DNA from 2 places in the Methylobacillus draconifructus genome. Region 1 is predicted to be linked to the other one. Evidence: riboswitches for the same ligand, from Rfam matches in the RefSeq annotation. Region 1 holds a riboswitch; the other holds the start of a gene.
What was found. Region 1 has a riboswitch for cobalamin ahead of ACJSDX_RS09090 (TonB-dependent receptor). Riboswitches for the same ligand answer to the same signal wherever they lie in the genome.
Positions count from the first base shown of each region.

Region 1 (6,065 bases):
CGTGGCTTGAACCGGCAGTTCCTTGGCCAGCATGGCCTTGATTGAATCGTTGAGTATTTTCATTTGTATTCCCTAGTATTGCGCATTGCTTGGTTAAAAAACCGGATAACTAGCGCATCATATCAAAAATATACGTTTCGTTTATATATTGTATATTATCTTGGCGGGACACAGTGCTTGCCGGCATGGTTTAATCTCACCTTGCTTCAATGACCGGAACAGCCCTCATGACCGTTGCACAAACATCGCCAGAAACCAGGAAAACAAATGACCCAGGCAAGAAGGCCGGCATCATCGCCTTGTTGTTGTCTGTCTTCTGCGTGCCGTTGCTTGGTGTCGTGGTGGGGATATTCGCCCTGCTCAAATCGCGCGCAGCGGGTCAAGGCAATTTGTTTGCCATCCTCGCCATTGGCATCAACCTGGCCTATACGGTGCTGCTGGTACTATTCCTGGTCAGCGCCAACTATGTATCCAAGGGAAAAGCGGAGCAGCAGCAACAGGAAGAGGCGCTTGAAGCGTTGGCTTTGCAGCGGCATGGCCCCGTGGATACCGACCGTATCGCCCAGGAGCTGCATGGCAAGCTGGAAGCGTTCCGCGAAACGCATGGCGCCTACCCTTCCTACGGCCAGTTGCTTTCCGAGCGCGGCGCTTTGGCTTTGACTGATGAGCAGCGCGAAGTGCTGGTGAATACGGCGACACCTCGCAGCACGCGCGTGGGCTTCCAGGCCTGCGTGGCGTCCAACGGCGTGGGCAGCGGCGCCATCCTCAGGCCGGGCTCAGGCAACCCGCCGTTGGTAGCTGGCAACTGCACCAACATGGCGGCTAGGCGCGAGTAAGACGGCGCCAGCCCATGACCATGCCTGCGGCGGTTAGGATGACGCCGCCGATCGAGAACAGGATCACGACGATCCAGCGCGGGATCTCGGCATTGTCGAGCGGTGCGAAATCGAGGCGGTGCAGCGCCGCAAACAGCCAGCGATAAGTGCGGCTGTTATTGTCCTGCGATGCCACGATGCGCGTGGTGGCCGGGTCGATGTAATAGCTGGTGGCGGAAATGTCATCCAGGTCGATGCGGATGACCGGAGAGGCAGCCTCCAACCGTTTGCCGTAGTAATACCTGTCGCCATGCTCCAGCCAGGTGGCAGCCTTGATCCCTGCATGCGGCAGCATGCCTGCCGCCTGCGTCGTGAACGCTGCCGCCGCGAACGGGGCGAGCGGCGCCCCGCTGGCGGCGTCCAGCATCCAGGTGCGATGCTGTGCAAGGCCGAGCAGGATAGGCCTGCCAGCAAAATATACCCATTCAATCTCGCCAATTTTCTCTGTAGCGCCTATCTGCGCTGGCAATGCCGGCGGCGGCCCGTCAGGCGAGTTGCCTGCCCAATGCTGCGATTCTTCCGCGCTCAGCTTCCTGGCTGCGAACATGTCGAACGGCTTCATCGACAGCCAGCCGCTGAACAGCCATGTCAGGCACAGCAGGCCTGCGAGCAGGCCGGAAACATGGTGCCACTTTGCCCAGCCGCGATATGGCGTCATGCGGCCTCCCTTGTAGCGGCGACGCAGGCGCAGGCGGTCTATCCCCAGCCAGATGCCCATCAGGCTCATCGCCGTGGCGGGGAACGACAGCCACATGACGACCTGACGCCAAGCCTGGGTATAATCGAAGCGGAGCGGAGTGAAATATATCCAGTGGATGACGGAGCCCAGCCAGTTCCAGGCGCGCTCGCTACGCGAGGTATCCAGCACGACTTCGGCCGTGTGGCTGGACAAATACAGCACATTCCCGTTGCTGAAAGTCACGCGATGCAAAGGCCGGTGGGCATGGAGAGAGGACGAGATCGACCATTGGTCGCGCTCGATCAATTCTGTATTGATGATGGATGCGCCAGGCAGGAATGCCTGGGCAGATATGCGGACGTCATTGGGCGTGACGCTCAGCTTCTCGCCGCTGTCTGCCCAGACGGAGTGCCAAGTGTCCTGGTATAAGGCATGGTAAAGCGGCCGCCCATTATGCATGGCAAGCCGGAGCTTGTCCGGCTCCCCGCCTAGCATGACCCCCACCTGGGCCGGCGCTATGCGCACCAAGCCAGGTGCAACCGCCTCCAGGCGAGGAATCCGTTCTTCCTGCATGAGCTTGGGGTAGGCCACGAACAGCATGACCACCCCGGAAATGAACCAAAGCAGCACCAGCACCCCAAGCGCTATCCCCAGCCAGCGATGCCAGAGGTGGAGGTTGCGCATGGTGAAGAGTTTCATGGTGCCGTACGTACTCAGGAGCCTAGTAACGGAATTCCGCAGTCAGTTCGAGTTGACGCGGTGCGCCGATGATTTGCTGGGTGCTGCCGTAGGCCAATGCTGCATAGAATTTGTCAGTCAGGTTGCGGATATTGGCGCGTAGCGTCATTTGCTTGTTGACATGCCAGGCCGCGCTTGCGTCATACACGGTATAGCTCGCAAGGGTAATCTCATTGGCATTGTTTGCATAGCGTTTGCCTACATAACGCGCACCTATGCCAGCTTCCCATTCAGATGCCTGATAATAGAGCCAAGCATTTACCACTTTTTCTGGGACATTGGTTGGGGTATTGCCTGCGCGTGAAATGCCGGTGCTACCTTCTCTCAACTCATCATATCTCGCATTCAATAATGCAGCATTGAAATCCAGACGCCAGTGTTCAACAGGGTACAACGTGGTGGAGAATTCAATTCCTCGCGAGGATTGTTGACCGCCTTGCACGGAAATGGAAGGGGTAACGGGGTCTTGGGTAATGATATTGTCCTTGGCGATATGGTAGGCAGCCAAAGACCACTCTCCCTTGAGGTTCTGCAATGCTTGTTTGATACCAATTTCGGCCTGACGTGAACGTGTCAGGTCGAATTCGCCATTGGCAAGGTTGAGTCCCAATAGGTTTGTGATCGGATCGGTTCCTCGACTGGTTTGGGCGTAGAGCGAAGTATCTGCAGTCAAGTCGAATACTGCTCCGACTCTCCAGGTTTCAGGAGTGAATTGTTTGTCACTATCTGCTGCGCCACGATAGTCGCGCCGTTCAGTATCAATGTAATCGCGGCGTATTCCGGCAACCAATTTGAGGCGGTCGGTTGCATTCCACGCATTTTCAAGGAAGAAAGCCTGTTGCTTGAGATCTGCATCGTAATTGCGCAAAACTGAAGTCGTGCTGAGGAAAGTGCCGGTATATCCAGCTACAGGAATGACGTCAGTTGCGCTATTGCCGGAGTTGCTTGCATGCCGGAAATCGGTTTTTGAGATTTCCCATCCTGCAGAAAAACGGTTCAAATTACCCCATAATGTGTCTTCGTGAATGATTTCCAGGCGATTGCCAATTTGCTTCTGGGAATGTGTGATGGCGAGAAAAGTACCCCTGCTTACTGTCTGGGCTATGGGGTTCAGGGTATAACTTTCCGCATTCTGCCATTCGCGGTCAGATTTGAACCAATAAGTTTCATTACGTAGTTTCAGACGCTCTGAAATTTCCCACTCAATCTTGGCACGTGCGCGCGTATCCTCAAAATCCATTTTGTTATCGGCGACGTTGTAGTTCTTGCTACGAAGAGAATGCGTGATTTTTCCATAGCGCAGAGGAGACCCATAGTTTGCGGTAGGGGAATCTTCTGCATGATCCAGAGTAAAGCCAATTCTGAGGTTGTCCGTAGGTGTGAACAGCAATGAAGTCATGAGTTTTTTGCTGTCGTAATCACCACGGCTGATATAGCCGTCGCCACCTAATACGGACGCATCAATACGGAATGCGCCGATTTCGCCAATGGCACCAGTGCCGCCCAATGCTGCACGATAAGCGCCATAGGAACCAGCACCAACGAGCGCTTCAATGGATGTTTCACGGCTTGCCTGTTTACGGACGCTATTGACAATGCCACCTGCCGCACCATCGCCAAACAATACGGAGGCCGGGCCGCGCAAGACTTCGATGCGTTCATAGCCCCATGTGTCGGATGGATAGGTCAGTGTACCTGCGCCGGTCATCAGTCGCACACCATCTTCTGCTTGTGCTACTGAGTTGTTGCCAGTAAAGCCACGAGATGAAAATGCCTGGCCATTGCCTGGAGTGCTGATATCAGTAATTCCCGTTGTCCGCGTCACAGCTTCACGGATAGAAATGTCGCCGCGTTGGCGGATTGTTTGTGCATCTAGTGTTTCAACACTTGCGGGGGTTTCTTTTGCTGTCAGTCCCAGGCGGCTGCCTGTGGTGTTTTTCTTTTTCAGGTTAAGTCCAGGCTTGTCTTGTGTTGCCTTGACTTGTACTTCTTCCAAGGTAGCATCTTCCGCCAGCGCCCCGCTGGAGAATATGGCCATTAAGGCTGTTGCCAGGATGTAGTTGCTATTTTTCATTATTGCTCCCAAATTGATGGTTCAGCATGACAAACTGTCATGTGTAAATCAGCCATATGGTCGGAGCAGGGAGAGAAATGCATGCAAAGCGGCTGCAACGGCAATTCGACCTGAGGCGCCAATGGCAACCCAAGTCTGCAATGCATCAATAATGTCGAATGAAAATGGTGAACATTCGCCGATTCCAGGACACCCCGCCCTTGCTCGAACAACATAGCTGACTTGCGGCAGGTCTCCTGACTCTCGGGTCATCGTCTTGTTTGTAGCCTTCCCAGATTATTATCCAGTGGCAAGAGTGGCAAACAGACTCACCGATTACAGTTGCGGGGGCAGTTCCGGATTACGATCGTCGTGTCTTCACCGGATTCCCTATTATTCTCCCTGACGGTGGCAGGGAGAAACCGTAAGCCCAGAAATGTTAATTTCTATTCGTTGTTAAATCAATCAATATTAGCTCCCGGAAAGAGAAGGAAAAGTTGGCGTTTTTTCATCCGGATACCAGAATTTCGCATGGCAAGCCTCGCATGCCTGTTGGATATGCTCTCCGGCACGCATGAGGTCGTCCGGGTCTTTCTTGTCAATGGCAATAATGGCCTCATACACCGCAGTGTGAAGCAGGTGCGCACTTGCAATGAAGGCTGCCCGATCCTTAGCGATCGCCTGTTCGATGTGTTCCGCCCCTAGCTCTACGGGATGGGTGGATGTTTCCGCCCCTTCATGGGCTACTTTTCTGCCGGTGATTAAGAGCAGGTTGGCGGCTTCTGCCAGGGTAATGGCGTGCTGGCGCACTTCGGCCCATTCCTCGTCGGTCTTGGGGCTGTGTTCTTCCACGCCTTTATCGGTAATGATGATGGAAACGGAATTCCACACATGGTCGGCATTGGGGTCGATGATCGACAGCATGATTTCCTGCAAGGAGGCGCCAGGTTTGAATGCTGCTGCTTCCTCCTTCGCGTCAGGCTTGTTGCAGCCGGCCAGATTAAGCCCTAGTGCAATAAGCAATCCAATATGCAGCAGGAAATGGAAGGGCTTTTTCACCATTAGACAAAGCCTATGAAGCGGCCTGCAAATGCCACGCCAAACCATAAGACGAGAGTCAACACAGCAGTGAATCCACCCAGCCATGGATTCGGCTTCTCGAGCCGGGTGACGATGCGATAAAGCGTAAACTGGAAGAACAATGCAGCAAGGATCAGGTATAGCTTGATCCAGAATACGGGATTGTCATGATAGTGCAAGGCCGCGGGGATGAAGATCAGCAAGCCTGAAAAGAGCAACAGGCCCAAGCCCAGCCAGATCAGCCGGTTGCTTTCCCGAGCGAGTTTAGGCAATGGTTGTTGATAAAGGCTGAAGCGAAACAGCCGCAAGCTGACGAGCACAATCGGCGCCAGCAATAGGATAATGCCCGCAATATGAATGATCTGGGCCACGGCCCACAGCATGCGGTCCTGTTTTCCGATGAAAACACCGATGCTGCTGTTCTGGATGGCGTTGAATAGTTCGAGACTGGTCATGATGGCTGCCGTTGGAATCCGGTTAATAGCTAAGGTAAGGAATCAGGCGGCCGGTAATGACGACCAGGCTCCACAGGATGAGCGATGCCCAGGCGCCAAACTTGACCCCGGCCGGAATGGCGGATGCACCATGACCCCAGTCATGCGCATGACGGCCCCATTTGAACTCGAACCATGCGGCATTC
Region 1 is NZ_JBJQII010000004.1:47,955-54,019, forward strand. It holds gene ACJSDX_RS09075 (pyridoxamine 5'-phosphate oxidase family protein) at 1-63, opposite strand, end outside; gene ACJSDX_RS09080 (hypothetical protein) at 228-836, shown strand; gene ACJSDX_RS09085 (PepSY domain-containing protein) at 823-2,253, opposite strand; gene ACJSDX_RS09090 (TonB-dependent receptor) at 2,276-4,366, opposite strand; cobalamin riboswitch at 4,576-4,787, opposite strand; gene ACJSDX_RS09095 (hypothetical protein) at 4,817-5,407, opposite strand; gene ACJSDX_RS09100 (DUF6644 family protein) at 5,407-5,880, opposite strand; gene ACJSDX_RS09105 (DUF6644 family protein) at 5,903-6,065, opposite strand, start outside.

Region 2 (6,065 bases), on a different contig from region 1:
GTTGATATCCTCGAGCGGGTGCGTCGGCAGCGCAATTTCCATGCACAGGTTGGATTGGCGCACCGGGGCCAGCTTGGGGTTAAACGGGCTGTGGGTATTGCAATGGTCGACGTTCTGGATATAGATGCGGCCCGTGCCCGCCCGCTCCTGCATCAGGAGCGAGAATAGGTCCACTGCCGGCAGCGTGCGCTTGCGGAGGCTGTCGTCCGCCTCGTATTGCGTATACAGGCGCTCGAACTCGTCCTGGTCGGCGAAGAAGGCGTCATAGAGGCCGGGCACGTCGTGCGGCGAGAACAGCGTGATGTCGCCGCCCTTGATCAGGCGCTGGTACAGCAGGCGGTTGATCTGCACGCCGTAGTCTAGGTGGCGCACGCGGTTTTCCTCGACGCCGCGGTTGTTCTTGAGCACCAGCAGCGATTCGACTTCCAGGTGCCACAAGGGATAGAACAAGGTCGCCGCACCGCCGCGCACGCCGCCCTGCGAGCAGGACTTCACCGCCGCCTGGAACAACTTGTAGAACGGCAGGCAGCCGGTATGCTGCGCCTCGCCGCCGCGGATCTCGCTGCCCAGCGCGCGGATGCGGCCCGCGTTGACGCCAATGCCCGCGCGTTGCGAGACGTATTTCACGATCGCGCTGGTGGTGGCGTTGATGCTGTCCAGGCTGTCGTCGCACTCGATCAACACGCAGGAGCTGAACTGGCGCGTCGGCGTGCGCACGCCGGACATGATGGGCGTAGGCAGGGAAATCTTGAAAGTGGACACCGCATCGTAGAAACGCTTGATGTATTCCAGGCGCGCCTTGCCCTCGTACTTGGCGAACAGGCTCATCGCCACCAGGATATAGAGGAACTGCGGGCTTTCGTAGATTTTCTTGGTCACCCGGTTCTGCACCAGGTATTTGCCTTCCAGCTGCTTCACGGCGGCGTAGGAGAAATTCATGTCGCGCCAGTGGTCGATATGGTCGTTGAGCTCGTTGAACTCTTCACGGCTATAGTCGGCGAGGAGATGCTGGTCGTACTTGCCCATCTCGGTGAGCTTGGTGACGTGGTCGAACAAGTGCGGCGGCTCGAACTGGCCGTAGGCAATCTTGCGTAGGTGGAAAATCGACAGGCGCGCCGCCAGGTACTGGTAATCCGGCGTATCCTCGGAGATTAAGTCCGCGGCGGACTTGATGATGGTTTCATGGATGACGTCGGTACGAATCCCGTCGTAGAACTGGATATGCGATTTCAGCTCGACCTGCGATACCGATACGTTGTCCAGTCCCTGCGCCGCCCAATCGATCACGCGATGGATCTTGTCCAGGTTGATCGGTTCCCGGCGACCATCCCGCTTGGTGGCATTCATGGATTCATACTTTGTCATCTAAGGCTCCCTGTCAGGAAGCAAGGCATCCTCATGACCACGCATCGATTGCCGAGGCAACCGAGCAACAATCACAAAGCAGCATGACGGGCAAGGCGCCGACGCATCAGCGCAATACCCTATCCGGCCGAGGACACCCCGCCTCAAACGTTATGAAAATGATCTACGGCAGGTTTCCTGGCTCCCAGGTCCACATGACCGGCCTGTCTTCCCGGGCCTCACACTTTCAGGCCCAGTGACCCTTGTTGGCATGCCACTCACTGGTTACAGTTGCGGGGGCAGCTGCGGCTTGGCAAGGCACCGCCCTGCGACCGCATTCCCTTTTTCCGACTCAATCGAACAACCGTCGAACACCGTAGATGGGATGGACTATAGCGCAATAAAATGTGCTTGTGTACACTCAAAAACACTAGATATTGTTTTTTTGAGATATATGCAGGATTTTTAAGGGGAATTTTTTTGCGAATTTTTTACTCGGATTTTGGTCATTCATGGACACGGCCACCATGCCACAATCCCCTATCATGAAACGCAAGTTCCGCCAAGCCAGATAATGAAACCAGCCCTGAATCCAGAACCAAGCCGCGACGATATCGATGCAACGCCGGGATGGTTGTTGCTGGAGTTCGGCGCCAGCTGGTGCGGCTTTTGCCAGGCGGCGCAGCCTTCGCTCAGCGCGGCATTACGGCAATTCCCCGCCCTGCGTCACGAACGCATCGAGGACGGCAGAGGCAGGCGGCTGGGCCGCAGCTTCAAGGTGAAGTTATGGCCTACCTTGATCCTGTTGCGGGGTGGGACGGAAGTCGGGCGCGTGGTGCGCCCGGAAAGCCGGGAAGACATCTCGGCGCTGCTACAGGCGCACTTGCCTTCATCCTAACAATCCAGCGCTACACCCTTTTCAAGCCACCGGTTTACGGGCTACCAGGACAGTCAGATTGTCATCGGCCTTCACGCAACAAGCGTGACGCAACCGCACAGCGGCGTCGGAGACCAGCAAATCTTCGGCAATACTGGCCTCGCCTTCATTCAGGCCGCGCGCCAGCGCGACCACCTCGGCAATCTTTTCATCGGCAAAGGCCAGGCAGGACCTGGTTGCCGCATCCATCGCCTGCTCATGCGCCAGCGTCGCCGGCACATGCAGCAAGGAACAGCTGGGGGCTACCCAAAGCCTGTCGCCGAGCTTATGCGCCAATGGCTGCAACAGACCGAGGCTCTGCCTCAGGTCATTGCGCAAAATGCCACGGCCGTCCACGATGCCGGCGGACAATATCCAATGCCCAGGCAAGGCATTGAGCCATGGCGCCAATTGCTCAGGCGCACTGACCAGGTCGAGATGAATGCCGTCCACTGGCAAATGCGTGACAAAGCCTTGATAGCGGGCGACATTGCCGAAATAGGTGCCGAGCAATATCGCCGGCCGCTGCGTGCGGAACCAGGCATATGCGCGTTCGAAAGCGCCCAGCCATGCATCATCCAGGTCCAAGGCTAGAATGGGCTCTTCAAGCTGCAGGCAGGCAATCTTGCGGTGGTACAGCTCCTTCAGCAAATGCGCATACTGTTCCGCCAGCCTATCCAGCAGCTGCAAACGGTCGCAGCCATCCGCGCCGCTCAAATACAGCAGGCTGACAGGCCCCAGCAACGCCGCCTTGACCGGCATGGAACGCGCCTGCGCTTCGTCGAGCTGGCTCAGGAATTCATGGGCGTTGATCGTGAAGCTGGTATCCGCATCGAGCTCCGGCACGATATAGTGGTAGTCGGTATCGAACCACCTGGCGGTTTTCATGGCCGGTTGGACGGCATTGCCGCGCGCCAGCGCAAAATAGTCATGTTCGGATAAAACGCCCTGAAAGCCAAATCTTCTGGGAATCGCGCCGAACATCACCGCATGGTCGAGCACGTGGTCGTAAAATGAGAAATCCCCTGCGGTGATGAAGTCCAGCCGCTTTTGCTTGCTCCAATGCCGCTCCCGCAGACCCTTGCCTATTTCCTGCAATCCCGCCGCAGTCAGGTCGCCCTTCCAGAACGCCTCCAGGGCGTATTTGAGCGCACGTTTTTCACCGATGCGCGGATACCCGAGAATATGTGCGCTTGCCATACCCAATGCCTTGCTTGAATTTTTAACGAAACCGCGAATTTTCCGGCAGGCAAGCAATTTAAAAAAGCGAAAGTTTTTTTGGTAAAATTGAATTCATTTCATATCTATCCAAGCTTCTTATGCTGGAAATCCGCCACCTGAAATCCTTGATCGCGATTGCCGACACTGGAAAACTGGCCCATGCCGCAGAGCGGGTCTTCCTCACGCAATCCGCGCTCTCGCACCAGATCCGCGTGTTGGAGAAACATTACGACACCACCCTGTTCCAGCGCACCGCGCACGGCATCCGCTTCACGCCCGCCGGGGAACGGTTGCTGGCATTGGCAAAGGAAATGCTGGAGGCACAGGAAAAGGCCGAGCGCGACCTGATCCGCCTCAAGAGCGACCAATCGGGGGAGTTGAGGATCGTGCTGGAGTGCCACACCTGCTTCGACTGGCTCACCCCGGTAATGGACGCCTTCCGCCGCGCCTGGCCGGAAGTCGAGCTGGATTTGGTGGCCGGTTTCCATAGCGATCCCTGGCACTTGCTGCACGACGGCAAGGCCGATCTCGTGATCGGCAGCCTGCCGGAGAAACAGCGCGAACTCGGCGCGATTCCGCTATTCAAGTTCGAGATCATGGGGGTGTTGCCGCCCGAGCACGAGCTGCGCAACAAGCCGCGCCTGATGGCGGAAGACTTCGCGGGACAAACCCTGATCACCTACCCCGTGCCGGAAGAGCGCATCGACGTCATCCGCCAGGTGCTCAAACCTGCCAATATCGAATTCAGCCGCCGCACCAGCGAGCTCACCATCGCCATCATGCAATTGGTCGCCAGCCGCCGCGGCATTGCCGCCCTGCCCAACTGGGGCATACAGAGCTACGTGGAGCATGAGTACGTGATTGCGAAGCCCATCGGCCGCAAGGGGCTTTGGTCCGAGCTGCATGCGCTCGGCATGCCGGACGTCATGGCAAGGCCCTACACGCAGGATCTTGCGCGCATCATCCGCGATACCTGCGCGGAAAGGCTGAGCGACATCAGGCTGCTTTAAGCTTTTGCCGGCCGCGCTTCAGCCGGACAATGCGTTCAAGCCTGCATCGCAATCTTTGCCAGCTCGAACCCGAGCCACATCACCGCCAGCCCAACGACGATGCTTGCAACGACGTACGCGGCAGCAATGCCGATATGGCCTTCACGCAGCAATACCATGGTTTCCAGCCCGAAGGCGGAAAACGTGGTGAACCCGCCCACCAACCCGGTAAAAAGCAGGACGCGCATATCGGCTGAAATGAATCCCTCCCTCGAGGCAAGCCCGGCCAGGATGCCGATGACGAGGCAACCAATGATGTTGACGGTGAAAGTGGGGAACGGGAACCGCCAATCCAGGCTGTAGCGCAAAACCAAGCCTGAAAGCTTGAAGCGTGCAACTGAGCCAATTGCGCCGCCCAAGGCCACGAGCATTACCTGATTCATTACATCCCTTTCAAAAAGCAAACTTGGAAAATTGGAGCAGGAATTATATCGGCCGGCAAGCCTGGCCAAGCGGCGGCACGGAAGGCGGCTTGGGCCTGCTGCAGGACAGGGTCGAGCGATCCTGCCTCAGCTACCCGGCAGGAAAGGCCCGTAGACCGTATAACGGCAGGGCCGTTGGCGGCCTACCGTTCCCGGCTCAATCCGGGGAAATCTCGACCCGCTGGCCTTGCGCGGCGGACTGCATCGCCGCCACGATCGCCTTGCAGTTGCCGCGCGCATCCGCCAGGCTGAGGAACGGCGGCTTGCCGTTGAGCACGCAATCGCTGAAATGCTCGATTTCGAGGATGAAATGGCTGCTGGCGGGCAGGCGTTCTTCCCAGAAATGGCCGTCCTCAGTCCACCAGGTGATCACCGGCACGTCGCCCGCCTGCTGCCAGACGGTGTGACATTTCAGGCCGCCCTTGCTGCCCGTGACCTGGTATTCGGAGCGGCGCGAGCATTCGAAGCCGATATCGAACTGCCCTTGCCTGCCTTCGCCGAAATCGAATACGCCGCTGGTGGCGATATCCGCCCCGCTTTCCGTGTATTGCGCTATCGTCACGACGCTCTTGGGTTCGGTGCCGAAAACGCTGCGCAATGAATGGATGGCATAGGGCCCGATATCCCACATCGCGCCGCCTCCATGGTCCACGTCTTTTTCCAGGCGGTAGAGCCGCGCGGGTTTCATGATGAAGGAGTAGCTTGCGCGCACGAACTTCACGTCGCCGATCACGCCGGAACGCAGCAACTCCTGTACGCGCGCGAATTGCGGATGGAAGACGTACATGAAGCCTTCCATCACGATCACGCCCTGCTGCTGTGCTGCATTCGCGATGGCATCCACGTCGGCCACGGTCAGCGCCAGCGGTTTCTCGATCAGCACGTGCTTGCCCTTCGCAATCGCCTTCAACGCCCATTCCGTATGCTCGTGGTTGGACATCGGCAGGTAGACGGCCTCGACATTGTCGTCGTCGAGCAGCGCTTCCGGCTCGTCATAACTTTTCACCGCGCTTGCCGCCTGGGGCGCATGCTTTTGCACGGTTGCAGCGGCGGCACCCGGACGGCGGCTGGCAATCGCCACCAGCTCGGCATTGGCCGCATCGACGATGGCGG
Region 2 is NZ_JBJQII010000003.1:114,493-120,557, forward strand. It holds gene nrdA (class 1a ribonucleoside-diphosphate reductase subunit alpha) at 1-1,365, opposite strand, end outside; cobalamin riboswitch at 1,516-1,728, opposite strand; gene ACJSDX_RS07020 (thioredoxin family protein) at 1,919-2,242, shown strand; gene ACJSDX_RS07025 (hypothetical protein) at 2,264-3,460, opposite strand; gene ACJSDX_RS07030 (LysR family transcriptional regulator) at 3,580-4,491, shown strand; gene crcB (fluoride efflux transporter CrcB) at 4,527-4,913, opposite strand; gene ACJSDX_RS07040 (Gfo/Idh/MocA family protein) at 5,110-6,065, opposite strand, start outside.
Region 2: another riboswitch for cobalamin. It lies ahead of nrdA (class 1a ribonucleoside-diphosphate reductase subunit alpha); the one in region 1 lies ahead of ACJSDX_RS09090 (TonB-dependent receptor).